Regions from separate parts of the Rahnella sp. CJA17(1/100) genome, predicted to be linked through region 3. Evidence: predicted binding sites of a transcription regulator. Region 3 holds the regulator's gene; each other region holds the start of a gene.
The links. The regulator PhoB, encoded in region 3, activates phosphate uptake and scavenging genes when phosphate is short. The targets are predictions, from matches to a motif close to CTGTCATAAAACTGNCNNAT.
Positions count from the first base shown of each region.

Region 1 (3,214 bases), on a different contig from region 3:
ATGTGAATCTTGCGGTGAAACGCGGATCGATTACCGCGCTGATCGGCCCGAACGGCGCAGGAAAAACCACGGTATTTAATTGCCTGACAGGTTTTTATAAAGCGTCCGGCGGCAATATTTTGCTCAATACGCGCCGCCGGACGACCAATGTAATCCAGGTGCTCGGGCAGAAATTTCAGCCTGATGACTGGATAAAACCGGCGCAACTGGGCAAACGCATTTTCTACAAAATGTTCGGCGGTACACACCTGGTTAACCGCGCCGGGCTGGCGCGTACCTTTCAGAATATCCGGCTGTTTCGTGAAATGTCGGTGGTTGAAAATCTGCTGGTCGCTCAGCACATGCAAACCAACCGCAACCTGATTGCCGGTGTGCTCAATACGCCGGGTTATCGCCGTGCGGAAAATCAGGCGCTGGACCGCGCATTTTACTGGCTGGAAGTGGTGGAACTGGTGGATTGTGCCAACCGGCTGGCAGGGGAAATGTCTTACGGTCAGCAGCGCCGGCTGGAAATCGCCCGTGCGATGTGTACCGCGCCGGAAATGATTTGCCTGGACGAACCGGCAGCCGGTCTGAATCCGGTTGAAACACGTACGCTGAGCAAAATTATCCGCTTCCTGCGCGATCATCACGACATCACCGTGCTGCTGATCGAACATGATATGGGCATGGTGATGGACATTTCCGACCACATTATCGTGCTCGACCACGGCGACGTGATTGCCGAAGGAATACCGCAGGCTATTCAGAACGATGAGAAAGTCATTGCCGCGTATCTGGGTGCTGATGAAGACGACGAGGTCAGCTTATGAGCGACGCGATGCTGGAATTTCGTGATGTGAATGTGTATTACGGGGCGATTCAGGCATTACAGCAGGTCTCTTTGCAGGTGCATGAGGGGGAAACGGTGGCGTTGATTGGTGCCAACGGTGCCGGGAAATCAACGCTGCTGATGTCGATATTCGGCCAGCCACGTATACAGAGCGGGCAGATCCTGTTTCGCGGGGAAGATATCAGCCGCAAATCGACACACTTTGTGGCTTCGGCTGGCATAGCGCAATCGCCGGAAGGGCGACGTGTTTTTCCGGATATGACCGTGGAAGAAAACCTGCTGATGGGCACCATTCCCGTCGGGAATAAACACGCGGCAGAAGATCTGCACACCATGTTTGAGTTATTCCCGCGCCTGAAGGAACGCCGTAAACAACGGGCGATGACCATGTCCGGTGGTGAACAGCAAATGCTGGCCATTGCTCGTGCGCTGATGAGTCGCCCGAAGCTGTTACTGCTCGATGAACCGAGTCTTGGGCTGGCGCCTATTATCGTTAAACAGATTTTCCAGACCTTACGCGAACTGGCAAAAAACGGCATGACTATCTTTCTGGTGGAGCAAAATGCGCATCATGCGCTCAGGCTTTCTGACCGGGGTTATGTGATGGTCAACGGACAAATTCGTCTTAGCGGTTCAGGCGAGGAACTTTTACATAATCAGGAGGTGCGGAAAGCTTATCTCGGAGGAATCTGATTTTTCATCTTCAATGCCCGCGATACCCCGTATTGCGGGCGTTCCCGCCAACTTTTTTCCGCATTTTCAACCTGCCTCCACATTTCGCCCACAGTATTCCGCTATCATGCAATTCTTACAGAAAGGTGACCGGAAAGTTAATTTTCTGAGGTATCATGCGGAATTAGCTGTCATGAATTTGTAAAACGTCAGTTTTTTTGGGCACATCAGTGGCCTGAAGCCGTGTTAAGGCGTTGACCCACCAGGATCAACAGGCTATATAGCGCTATCCGTTTTTGGCATGAATTTTCCTGTCTCAGGGATGAAGTAAGTGAATGACAAACGGGTCATTCGCTCGATGAGTTGAACCGTCGGCGCTGCTCGCAAAACAGCAGAAATGGGTCGTAGAGTTTATTGTTTAAATCAGACAGGGTGCTGAAATGGCTTCTGAGATAATTTCCTTCGTATTATTTCTTTCTTCTATTTTTCTCTACGTCACGCGGGCGTCGGCCAGCCGTGTCTGGTTTTCACTGGTGCTGTTTTTCCTCGGGCTTTACGTCATTCTTAACGTCATCCTGATCGGCAGCAATTATTTCACCGGTGAAGGCATCACGGACGCGGTGTTATATACCGTCACCAGTAGCCTGAAAGGGGCGGGGCTCAATAAATATATCCTGCCGTTTATCGGTTTACTGGCAGGGCTTGTCAGCGTATTTGCTTTGCTGGCGTGGGGGCTGAAGCAGCGTCGTGCCAAAAACAGCAGCGCGGTCTACAGTGCGCTGGCCGTGGTGCTGGCGGTCTTTTCTGTCGGTTCCACACAGGCATTCCAGAACATCTCCCGTCTGGTCAAAACGCAAATCTCAGGCAGTGGTGCAGATTTTAGTACCTATTACAAAGTGCCCGAAAAAGCCATTAAAGGCGCGAAAAAGCCTAACCTGGTTTATATCTACGGCGAGAGCCTGGAACGCACGTATTTTGATGACAAAGTCTTCCCCGGCCTGACCACCGAATTAAATCGCCATAAAGCGCAGAGTACCGATTTCACAAACACCAAACAGTTGCCGGGCACTGGCTATACCATTGCAGGTATGGTGGCTTCTCAGTGTGGGATCCCGCTGTTTGCGCCGTTTGATGGTAATGCCTCCAGCGCACTGGCGACTTTCTACCCTGAAAACGTCTGTCTTGGCGATGTGCTCAAAGGTGCAGGTTATACCAACTATTTCTATCAGGGCGCTGAACTGGCTTTCGCAGGCAAAGGGACCTTCCTGAAATCCCATGGTTTCGACCATCTTTATGGTTACAACGAATTGCGTCCGACTGTGGCGGACCCGTCTTATAAAAATGACTGGGGCTGGTATGACGACACCTTGCTGGATGAGGTGTACAAAAAATTCGTGACGCTGAGTCAGGAAGGTAAGCCGTTCTCACTGTTCACGCTGACCGTTGATACGCATCATCCGGACGGCTTTATTTCCCGCGGCTGTACCCGCAAGGAATATAAAGTGAACGGTAAAGCCAACCAGTCACTGAGCGCCGTGTCCTGTAGTCAGGAACTGATTGCCGCATTTATCGATAAGATTAAAAAGTCCGGTTATTTCGATAACACCATCATTGTGGTGTCTTCCGATCATCTGGCGATGAACAACACGGCTTACAACATTCTGACCAAACAGAACCGTAAAGACCTGTTCTTCGTACTCGACGGCCGTC
Region 1 is NZ_CAWOJA010000006.1:108,143-111,356, reverse strand. It holds gene AACU55_RS04300 (ABC transporter ATP-binding protein) at 1-812, shown strand, start outside; gene AACU55_RS04295 (ABC transporter ATP-binding protein) at 809-1,525, shown strand; gene opgB (phosphatidylglycerol--membrane-oligosaccharide glycerophosphotransferase) at 1,945-3,214, shown strand, end outside.
Region 1: opgB (phosphatidylglycerol--membrane-oligosaccharide glycerophosphotransferase) is a predicted target of PhoB. The motif match lies at 1,693-1,712, and genes of this name have one in related genera.

Region 2 (3,214 bases), on a different contig from region 3:
AATCGCCATGGCATCCCGCATGGTATAGAACAAATCCGTCTGATCCGTCAGACCCACCACATTCGCCGCATGCGGGCCAAACGCGGCAATACGCAGCTGCGTCCCGGTGTGTCCCTGTGAATCATCTTCTGAGTTGCCGTAACTGATGGTCATCGGTGCGCCGTCCCTGGTGGTCAGCGTCTGGGTCAGACCGGGGGCTTTGGCATCGGATTCGATAATCTGGCTGGAATGGGCGTGGTCGGCGGTGACGATAACCAGCGTGTTGCCGTCCTGACGGGCGAACTCCAGCGCTTTTTGCACGGCCTCATCCAGATCCACCGTTTCACCGAATTGTCCGCACGGATTAGCGGCGTGATCCTGTTTATCAATCGATGCGCCTTCAACCTGCAGGAAGAAACCGTTCTGATTAGCTTTCAGCAAGTCGATGGCTTTTTCAGTCATGGCGGCAAGCGTCGGGATGTCAGCGGTGCGCTGCGGATTGGCTTCACAGGTGACAGCCGGTTTATCAATGTTGCCGTGATAAGTGGCTTTCGGACCCTGCCAGCGCACCGGCATGTTGCCTTCGGAGAACAGGCCAAGAACCGGTTTCTTCTGGTCTGCCTGCGTGATGGCACTGAGCTGTTCTGCGTTTTCCACCCAGACATAACCCTGTGTCAGCGCCTGTTCTTTGAGGGATTTATCCTTAAATTCACCGGCTTTCGCCAGCTGGCTGAACGATTTTCTGCCGCCGCCCAGCGTGACATCAGCGCGAGCCTGCAACAACTGTTCTGTGATCGAACCGCGTCCGCCGTTTTCCAGGGCGTTGCTGGCACATTTCTCTGCGGTTTCTTGCGGGCCGTAGCATTTGCGCGAGGTGACATGGGCGATTTGCGCTGCCGGTGTGGCATCCTGCAATTCAGCGGTGGAAACGTTGCCGGTGGCTTTACCCGCCGCTTTGGCAATTTCGAGAATGGTCTGGTGATCTTTACCGTTTACATCCACGCCAATCGCACCGTTATAGCTTTTGACGCCGGTTGTCCAGGCAGTGGCTGATGCGGCGGAATCGGTCACGTAACTTGGTTTTTGCGTTTTCTTATCCAGAGAATAATGCGTGTACTGACCTGTCAGCGGCAGGGCATCAATGCCTTTGAAATAGCCGCCTGCGCCTTCTGCATAGTTACGTGCAGACGTGATTTCAGAATCACCCATGCCGTCGCCAATCAGCAAAATCACGTTTTTCACCGTTTTGTCTGATAACGAGGCTTTCAGCGCTGCAGTCTGATCACCGTTCAGACGACGGGCACCGCCCGGTTCCGTCAGCACGCCTTTTGCCGCCCGGTCGGTCAGCGTGTCGGTGTCAGCGGCGAGGGTGGAGGCAGAAGCGGAAAGCAGCAGGGCGGCAGTGACTGCGCGGGCGACCAGAGATACGGATTGTTGCATTATCAAAACTCCTTTTTATAAACCATCGGAAATAAAAATATACATATCGATATTTTTTGTTACCGGAAGGTTAAGGGAGACTTGTGACGTTTTAATGACAGGCGCCGGACTGGCCGTGAGGCAGGGGTTTAACTTCAACTTCAACTTCAACTTCAACTTCAAGGTCAAGACCTTGGGTTGCCACCCAAACTGGCCTTAAGGGTGGCTTATCGCCACCACCCTTAAGAATCCCGGGCTCTTTCACTGCGCTAACGCTGGCTGGCTATGTTTCAGCTGCCGCAGTGACAGGCTGGAAAGCTTGCCGCTTTGCGGTTCCTTCACTCGGTCCTGGAGCCTCTGGTCTCCAGGCCGCTCCGTTCAGCAAGCTTTCTGAATCGCCCGCGACTTTTTAAAGAATGAAGTAAGTGAGGTTGTGAAGTAAAAGTCTGAGGCCGGTTCCAAAATTCCGCCGGAGGAGAGGTGGAAAACCGCGCGTCTTTGTGCGCGGGTTGTAACCCGAACGAAGGGAACCGCGCAGCGGCGGGATTTTGCGGCTATCACTGCGGCTGATGAAACATAGTCAGCGAGCGGAAGCGCTTGTTGAAAAAGCGAAGGGAGATCCAAGAGGGAAAAAGCACGTTTCCCTCTTGGGCGGTTTCGGCGCTGCCCGATAAGTGATCACCGCAACTGAGAAACCGAAACTTTCTCGGTCAGCTTTTCAGTGCAACTGAGAAGCCGCCTTTGCATCGGCACTATGCAAAAAAAAGCCCCGATGAACGGGGCTTTTTCACAACAGCGTCAAAGACGTAATTAATTGATCTGTACCGGCATACCGGAACGCATCTCGATAGCGCGCTGAACAACAGTCTGGTTGACCGCCGGATCCATCGATACGCTGCTTGCGCTGCCTGCCAGAGTGATTGGCAGTGGCTGCTGAGAATCAAACTCTTCCTGGTTAGAGGACAGCGGGTTGTGGATCTCAATATAACGTTTGCCGTCTGGTTCCACGGTGGCTTTCACCGGCTCGTTGATGAACTGAACGCGGGTGCCTTGCGGGACGTTGTCGAACAACCATTTGATGTCAGCATCACGCAGACGCACACAACCGTGGCTCACGCGCAAACCGATACCGAAATTGGCGTTGGTGCCGTGGACTGCATACAGACGCCCGACATACAGCGCGTACAGCCCCATCGGGTTGTCCGGACCCGCAGGGAAGACGGCTGGCAGGAATTCGCCACGAGAAGCATATTCTTCATGCATTTTCGCCGTCGGGGTCCAGGTCGGACCGGCTTTTTTACGCTGAACGGTAGTGACCCAGTTCATCGGGGTGTCTTTGCCCAGTTCACCGATACCGATCGGCAGCACGACCACAGTATTGGTGCCTTTCGGGTAGTAATACAGACGCATTTCAGCGCTGTTGATCACGATGCCTTCGTGCGGGGTTTCCGGCAGGATCAACTGCTGAGGAATGGTCAGCACGGTGCCCGGGGTTGGCAGGTACGGGTCAACGCCAGGGTTAGCTTCGAGCATGTTGCTCAAACCCATCTGGTATTGCGCTGCAAAATGTTCCAGTGGCAGGCTGCTGCCCTGCGGAACAGTAACTGTGATGTTTTCACCGACCAGACGACCATTATTGGCCGGAAGAGGGTAGACCACAGCAAAAGACGCCTGGCTATATGCAGCAACTGCCAAAACCAGGGTAAGGATTGCGCGAATGCTCATTTTCATATTTTCGTTGGTCGTTAATGCCACACTGGCAGTTGTCAGGATGTTGATTCCCCCCGATCCGATTGAAACCGGCCGGAGGAATAGT
Region 2 is NZ_CAWOJA010000020.1:15,706-18,919, forward strand. It holds gene phoA (alkaline phosphatase) at 1-1,419, opposite strand, end outside; gene AACU55_RS11110 (L,D-transpeptidase family protein) at 2,209-3,129, opposite strand.
Region 2: phoA (alkaline phosphatase) is a predicted target of PhoB. The motif match lies at 1,501-1,520, and genes of this name have one in related genera.

Region 3 (3,214 bases):
TTTACGCGAAACACCACTTCATGCCTGCCGTTGCTTAACGTTTGCACTTCACGTTCGAGCATGCCGAGCATCACCGGAATATCCACTTTCTCGTGCAAATCAATATTCGCTGAGGCTTCGATTTTCGACAGCGTCAGCAGCTGCTTCACCAGCCCGTCCATCCGCCGCGTCTGTTCCTGCATGGTATCCAGCGCTTTAGTGCGGAAAGGCTCTTCCAGCTTGGCGTCTTCCATCATTTCCAGATACCCCTGCAATACCGTCAATGGGGTTCTCAGTTCATGACTGACGTTAGCGAAGAAGTTACGCCGTGCGCCTTCAAGCTGACGCATCTGGGTCACGTCGCGTGCCACCATCAGCAGTTGTCCTTCGGAATAAGGCATGACGCGAAACTCGACATAATGCTCATTATTGAGTTGTAAATTCAGCGCCCGGCTGAAATCGCGGGTCTGGATCCACAGCCGGAATTCCGGATAACGCAGCAGGTTGAAGATATGTTGCCCGTTATCTTCCGGCCAGCGGAAACCGAGCAAATCCTGCGCCAGTCCGTTACACCAGAAAATATTGCCTTCTTCAGTGGTCAGCACCACGGCATCCGGCAGCGATTCGGCACCGCTGCGAAAACGTTTGATGAGCTGGCCTAATTCGCGACGGCGACGCCGGTTGCGCATCTGCATCTGGTTCAGCCCGTAAAACAGCGGCTCCCAGCTCCAGCGCCCATTCGGCGGCGTAATGCTGCGGTCGAGCCACAGCCAGTGAGAGAGTTTAAGCTGGTTGTAATAATTCCAGCCCAGTGCCGCCATCAGCGACACCAGGAGGAGCCAGCCGAAATGGCCGACGAAAATACCGAGAATTAACGCTGGCAGGCAAAAGAGAAACAATTCACCCGCCAGTCGTTTCCATGACAAACGTTCTAGCACACAGATTCTCCGCTGTGAGGGCTCAATAACGCGTTGAAAAACGGTATCCGGTACCACGAACAGTCTGGATCATTCTGTCATGTCCACTGGTTTCCAGCGCCTTACGTAAACGACGAATATGCACGTCAACCGTGCGATCTTCCACATAAACGTTAGTGCCCCAGACGTTATTGAGCAACTGTTCGCGGCTGTATACACGTTCGGAATGGGTCATAAAGAAGTGTAATAACTTAAATTCGGTCGGCCCCATATCGAGCGCCTGCTCGTTGGCCATCACCCGGTGAGACGACGGATCCAGGCTTAAACCCTGCATGTCGATTACTTCTTCCACCGCCATTGGCGAGATGCGACGCATCACGGCTTTAATGCGGGCAACCAGTTCTTTCGGAGAAAACGGTTTGGTGATGTAATCATCGGCACCCACTTCAAGGCCGCGCACCCGATCTTCTTCTTCACCGCGTGCGGTCAGCATCATCACCGGAATTTCGCGGGTCAGTGCCTCACGTTTAAGATGCTTAATAAACTGAATACCGGAACCGCCAGGTAACATCCAGTCAAGCAGGATCAGTTCAGGGTAAGGTTCAACAAGCTGCCCAATCGCTGAATCAAAATCCTCAGCTTCTACGGCCTGATAGCCATTTTGTTCCAGTACAAAACACACCATTTCACGGATTGGAGCTTCGTCTTCAACCACCAATATACGTCTAGCCATCGTAGGTCCTGCCAATAGGTTAGCGATCTTTTATTTGATTGCGGGCGCCATTATGCGTCAGTTTTGTGACAGATTTATGAATGAAAAGAATGGTTCATTACAGTCAACTATGACAGATAATTTCCGGCCATCTTGCTGAAATTGGTCTGATTTATCGGGGACAGCTTCCCCTGCCGACGTTTATACTTTACCCCATTGTCGTCATCCAGGGTTCATACGGGAGTCTCATGCGCCTGATCCACACGTCAGACTGGCACCTCGGCCAGTACTTTTTCACTAAAAGCCGTGCAGCCGAACATCAGGCATTTTTGCGCTGGCTGACCGGTCAGGTGCAACAACATCAGGTCGACGCCGTGATTGTCGCGGGCGATATTTTCGACACAGGTTCCCCACCCAGTTATGCCCGAGAATTGTATAACCGCTTCGTGGTGGAATTACAGCAAACCGGCTGCCAGCTGGTGGTGCTGGCTGGTAACCACGATTCTGTCGCCACGCTCAATGAATCGCGCGAGCTCCTGTCCTGCCTGAATACGCGGGTGATTGCCACCGTCGGTGAAAACCTTTCTGAACAGATTTTAGTGCTCAGTCAGCGTGACGGGAAACCCGGCGCGATACTGTGCGCTATCCCGTTTTTACGCCCGCGTGATCTGCTCGCCAGCCAGGCGGGACAGTCCGGCAGCGACAAGCAACTGGCATTGCAGGAAGCCATCGCCGCGCATTATGACGCGCTCTGGCAGGCTGCTCAGGCCAGACGTGACGAACTGGGCATGCCGCTGCCTATTATTGCGACCGGCCATCTGACGACTGTCGGCGTCAGTACCTCTGATTCCGTGCGCGACATCTATATAGGTACGCTCGATGCGTTTCCGGCGCAGGCCTTTCCGCCGGTCGATTATGTGGCACTGGGTCATATTCACCGTGCACAATGCGTCGCCAAAACCGAACATATCCGTTACAGCGGCTCGCCGATTGCCCTGAGTTTTGACGAACTGAGCAAAGCTAAAAGTGTGTACTTACTTGATTTTGATGGTGCGACGCTCAACGCCATCGACACACTGGAAATCCCGGTTTTCCAGCCGATGCAGATAATCAAAGGCTCGCTGGTGGAGATTGAACACCAACTGGCACAGTTCGAAGGCGGTGATCCGGCCAAACCGGTGTGGCTCGATATTGAAGTCTCCACCCAGGATTATCTCAGCGACATCCAGCGACGCATTCAGGCGCTGACGGAAGATCTGCCGGTAGAAGTCGTGCTGTTACGCCGCAGCAAAGAACAGCGCATCAACAGTATTGAGCAGCAGGAAAAAGAAACCCTCAGCGAACTGAGCGTCAGCGACGTGTTTGAACGACGACTGGCGCTGGAACCGGACCCTGACGAGCCGCGTCAGGCTCGGATGCGCACGTTGTTTGCGCAGGTGGTTGAACAGGTTAACAACGGTCAGAACGCGGAGGACGGCGCACAATGAAAATTCTCAGCCTGCGTTTAAAAAACCTGAACTCGCTGGAAGGCGAATGGAAAATTGATTTCACCGCCGAGCCGTTTGCCAGCAACGGATTATTCGCCATCACAGGTCCGACCGGTGCG
Region 3 is NZ_CAWOJA010000010.1:54,403-57,616, reverse strand. It holds gene phoR (phosphate regulon sensor histidine kinase PhoR) at 1-917, opposite strand, end outside; gene phoB (phosphate response regulator transcription factor PhoB) at 940-1,629, opposite strand; gene sbcD (exonuclease subunit SbcD) at 1,857-3,095, shown strand; gene sbcC (exonuclease subunit SbcC) at 3,092-3,214, shown strand, end outside.

Region 4 (3,214 bases), on a different contig from region 3:
TCCAAGATCGACGGGTACGGAGAGCGCACCGTGAACAAACCCTAATACTGAGTCAGGTGAAATAATGATATCGGCAATGCGTGTGGCGATTTCCTCATAATTGCTCATGCTAATTCCTTTTATTAGCCAGTTCCCAGCGTGTGAGTATACTCCCCCTTCGGCAGTGGATATATTAAAAGAGGCTTCGTCTTTATACATGCCGGCCCTCCCCGCTTCATGATGCACTGTGATTTCCCCAGCGGCCTTGCTCGCCGGTGAGATTCGGGTTTACGGGCAGGCTGCGTAATAGAGTTTTTCCGAATTGGGCTTTATACCCAGACTGCCCAACTTCCTCATGCCACCAGCGTGAACCGTTCGCTAAACACTACATATGCTATGCCGCCCATCTGCGACTGCTACCATATGTACTGTTTTTCTGCTTTTGAGGGGGGAGATTGTCCTGTTTGACATCAAAATTAGATTTTTTGTAGAGGTGCTCTAGATCACGAACTTTAATGTCTCAAATTCAGGTTAGATCACAAACTATTTATTCAGATCACCGTCTGTATTATTCCAGAACCGCCACCAGATCCTGCGCACATGCCCACGCCGAGCTCCATGCCCACTGGAAATTGTATCCGCCCAGCCAGCCGGTCACATCCACCACTTCGCCGATGAAATACAGGCCGGGGACTTTCGCTGCCGCCATCGTTTTTGAAGATAATTCTTTGGTATCGACGCCGCCGAGTGTGACTTCCGCCGTGCGGTAACCTTCGGTGCCGTTCGGCTGTACCTGCCAGTTTTGCAGTTGCTCAACCAGTTCGGCCTGCTGCGGCACGTTCAGCTGTTTCAGCGTCACGTCCGGCAACTGCCCCAGCGTTTGCAGGCATTCGACCAGACGCTTCGGCAGTTGCATCGCCAGCGTGTTTTTCAGACTCTGATTTGGGTGTTCCTGACGCTGTGCATTCAGAAACGCCGCCAGATCGACATCAGGAAGTAAGTTAACGCTCACAAACTCGCCAGGCTGCCAGTAACTGGAAAGCTGTAAAACGGCCGGGCCGGACATGCCACGATGGGTAAAAAGAATGCTTTCACGGAAGACAGTGCCGTCTTCAGCAGTAAGCACCGCCGGGACTGACACCCCGGAAAGCGTCTGCAAGTGATCGAGCAGCGGCTTGTGCAGGGTAAATGGCACCAGACCGGCGCGGGTCGGCAGCACTTTCAGGCCAAACTGTTCCGCCAGACGGTAACCGAAGGGTGTCGCGCCCAGCCCTGGCATGGAAAGCCCGCCGCTGGCAATAACAAGTGAGTGAGTGCTTACAGTTGAGCCATTCACTTTGATAACAAAGCCATTTTCGGTTTTCTGCACGTCGGAAATCTCGCTGCGCAAGCGCACATCGACATTGCCCTGCTCGCATTCTTTATCGAGCATGGCGACAATTTGCTGTGCCGAGTCGTCGCAGAATAGCTGCCCGAGCGTTTTCTCGTGCCAGGCGATGCCGTAACGGTTGACCATATCGATGAAATCCCACTGAGTGTAACGTGCCAGCGCGGATTTACAGAAATGCGGGTTTTCGGAAAGATAGGCAGCGGGTTCGGCATAAAGGTTGGTGAAATTGCAGCGTCCGCCGCCTGACATCAGAATTTTTCGCCCGGTTTTTTTGCCGTTATCCAGCAGCAGAACACGGCAGCCACCCTGTCCGGCCTGTGCTGCGCAGAACATGCCTGCCGCACCTGCACCAATGACTACCACATCAACCTGTTCCACTTTTGGCCTCTCTTTTCCGGAAATTCAACTACGTTTTAGATAAGGTTTGCCCTGTTAACCGGGGCTTTGAGTCGCGGATTGTAAGGGACGGAGGGCTGTTAAACCAGCCAGACAGACTGCTTGCCGGACGTCGTAAGTAAATGTTTCTGCGTTCAAAGGAGGAATAACATATTGATAGATAAATACTTAATTGAAATAAAGCCAAACATTGAACTGTTTTTAGTCAAAAAAATGTCATATTTTCCTTTTCCCGTCCCCCTGTTCTCGCAGATAATGCGCGGCGTTCATGACCACTAACTGGCGTAACAATTATGCTGCATCTATTTGCCGGATTGGATATTCATACCGGTTCGTTATTGATTCTCGCGTTACTGTTTGTTCTGTTCTATGAAGCCATTAACGGCTTTCATGATACGGCCAACGCAGTGGCAACCGTCATCTATACCCGGGCAATGCGTTCGCAATTAGCGGTCGTGATGGCAGGGGTATTTAACTTCTTTGGCGTCCTGCTTGGTGGTTTGAGTGTGGCCTATGCCATCGTTCATTTACTGCCAACCGATTTGCTGCTCAATGTGGGTTCTGCTCATGGCCTTGCCATGGTGTTCTCTATGTTACTGGCCGCGATCATCTGGAACCTCGGTACCTGGTATTTCGGCCTGCCGGCGTCCAGCTCCCACACCCTTATCGGCGCCATCATTGGCGTAGGGCTGACCAATGCATTAATGACTCACACTTCCGTGGTCGATGCGTTAAACATCCCTAAAATGATTGGTATTTTTGCTTCGCTGATTATCTCTCCGCTGGTCGGGATGATTATCGCCGGTACCATGATTTTCCTGCTGCGCCGTTACTGGAGTGGCAATAAGAAACATGCCCGTATCCACCTGACACCAGCGGAACGTGAGAAGAAAGACGGCAAGAAAAAGCCGCCATTCTGGACACGTACCGGTCTGATTCTGTCGGCTATCGGCGTGAGTTTCTCTCACGGCGCTAACGATGGTCAGAAGGGTATCGGTCTGATCATGCTGGTGCTGATTGGCGTGGCGCCAGCCGGTTTTGTGGTGAATATGAACGCGACCGGTTACGACATTACCCGTACCCGCGACGCCGTGACTCACCTCGGCCAGTATTATCAGCAACATGTTGATGCCGTGCCGCACGTGGTTGCACAGACGCCAATGGTGCCGGCACCGGACGTCAATATCGCACCGACCGATGAGCCTAAAGTGTTCCACTGCGACAGCAGCCACGCACTTGACGCTATCGGCCGCGCGCAAACCCTGCTGACCAATCTTCAGTCTTACAGCGACCTGGCACCGGAAGAACGCAGCCATATGCGTCGCCTGCTGATGTGTGTTTCTGATACTGCGGATAAAGTGGCCAAGCTGCCGGAAACCTCTCCTGCAGACAAACGCTTCCTCGGCGAGCTGAAAACAGACATTCTGCAAACCGTTGAATACGCGCCTA
Region 4 is NZ_CAWOJA010000003.1:7,202-10,415, reverse strand. It holds gene AACU55_RS01785 (hypothetical protein) at 1-108, opposite strand, end outside; gene AACU55_RS01780 (NAD(P)/FAD-dependent oxidoreductase) at 548-1,747, opposite strand; gene pitA (inorganic phosphate transporter PitA) at 2,059-3,214, shown strand, end outside.
Region 4: pitA (inorganic phosphate transporter PitA) is a predicted target of PhoB. The motif match lies at 1,968-1,987, and genes of this name have one in related genera.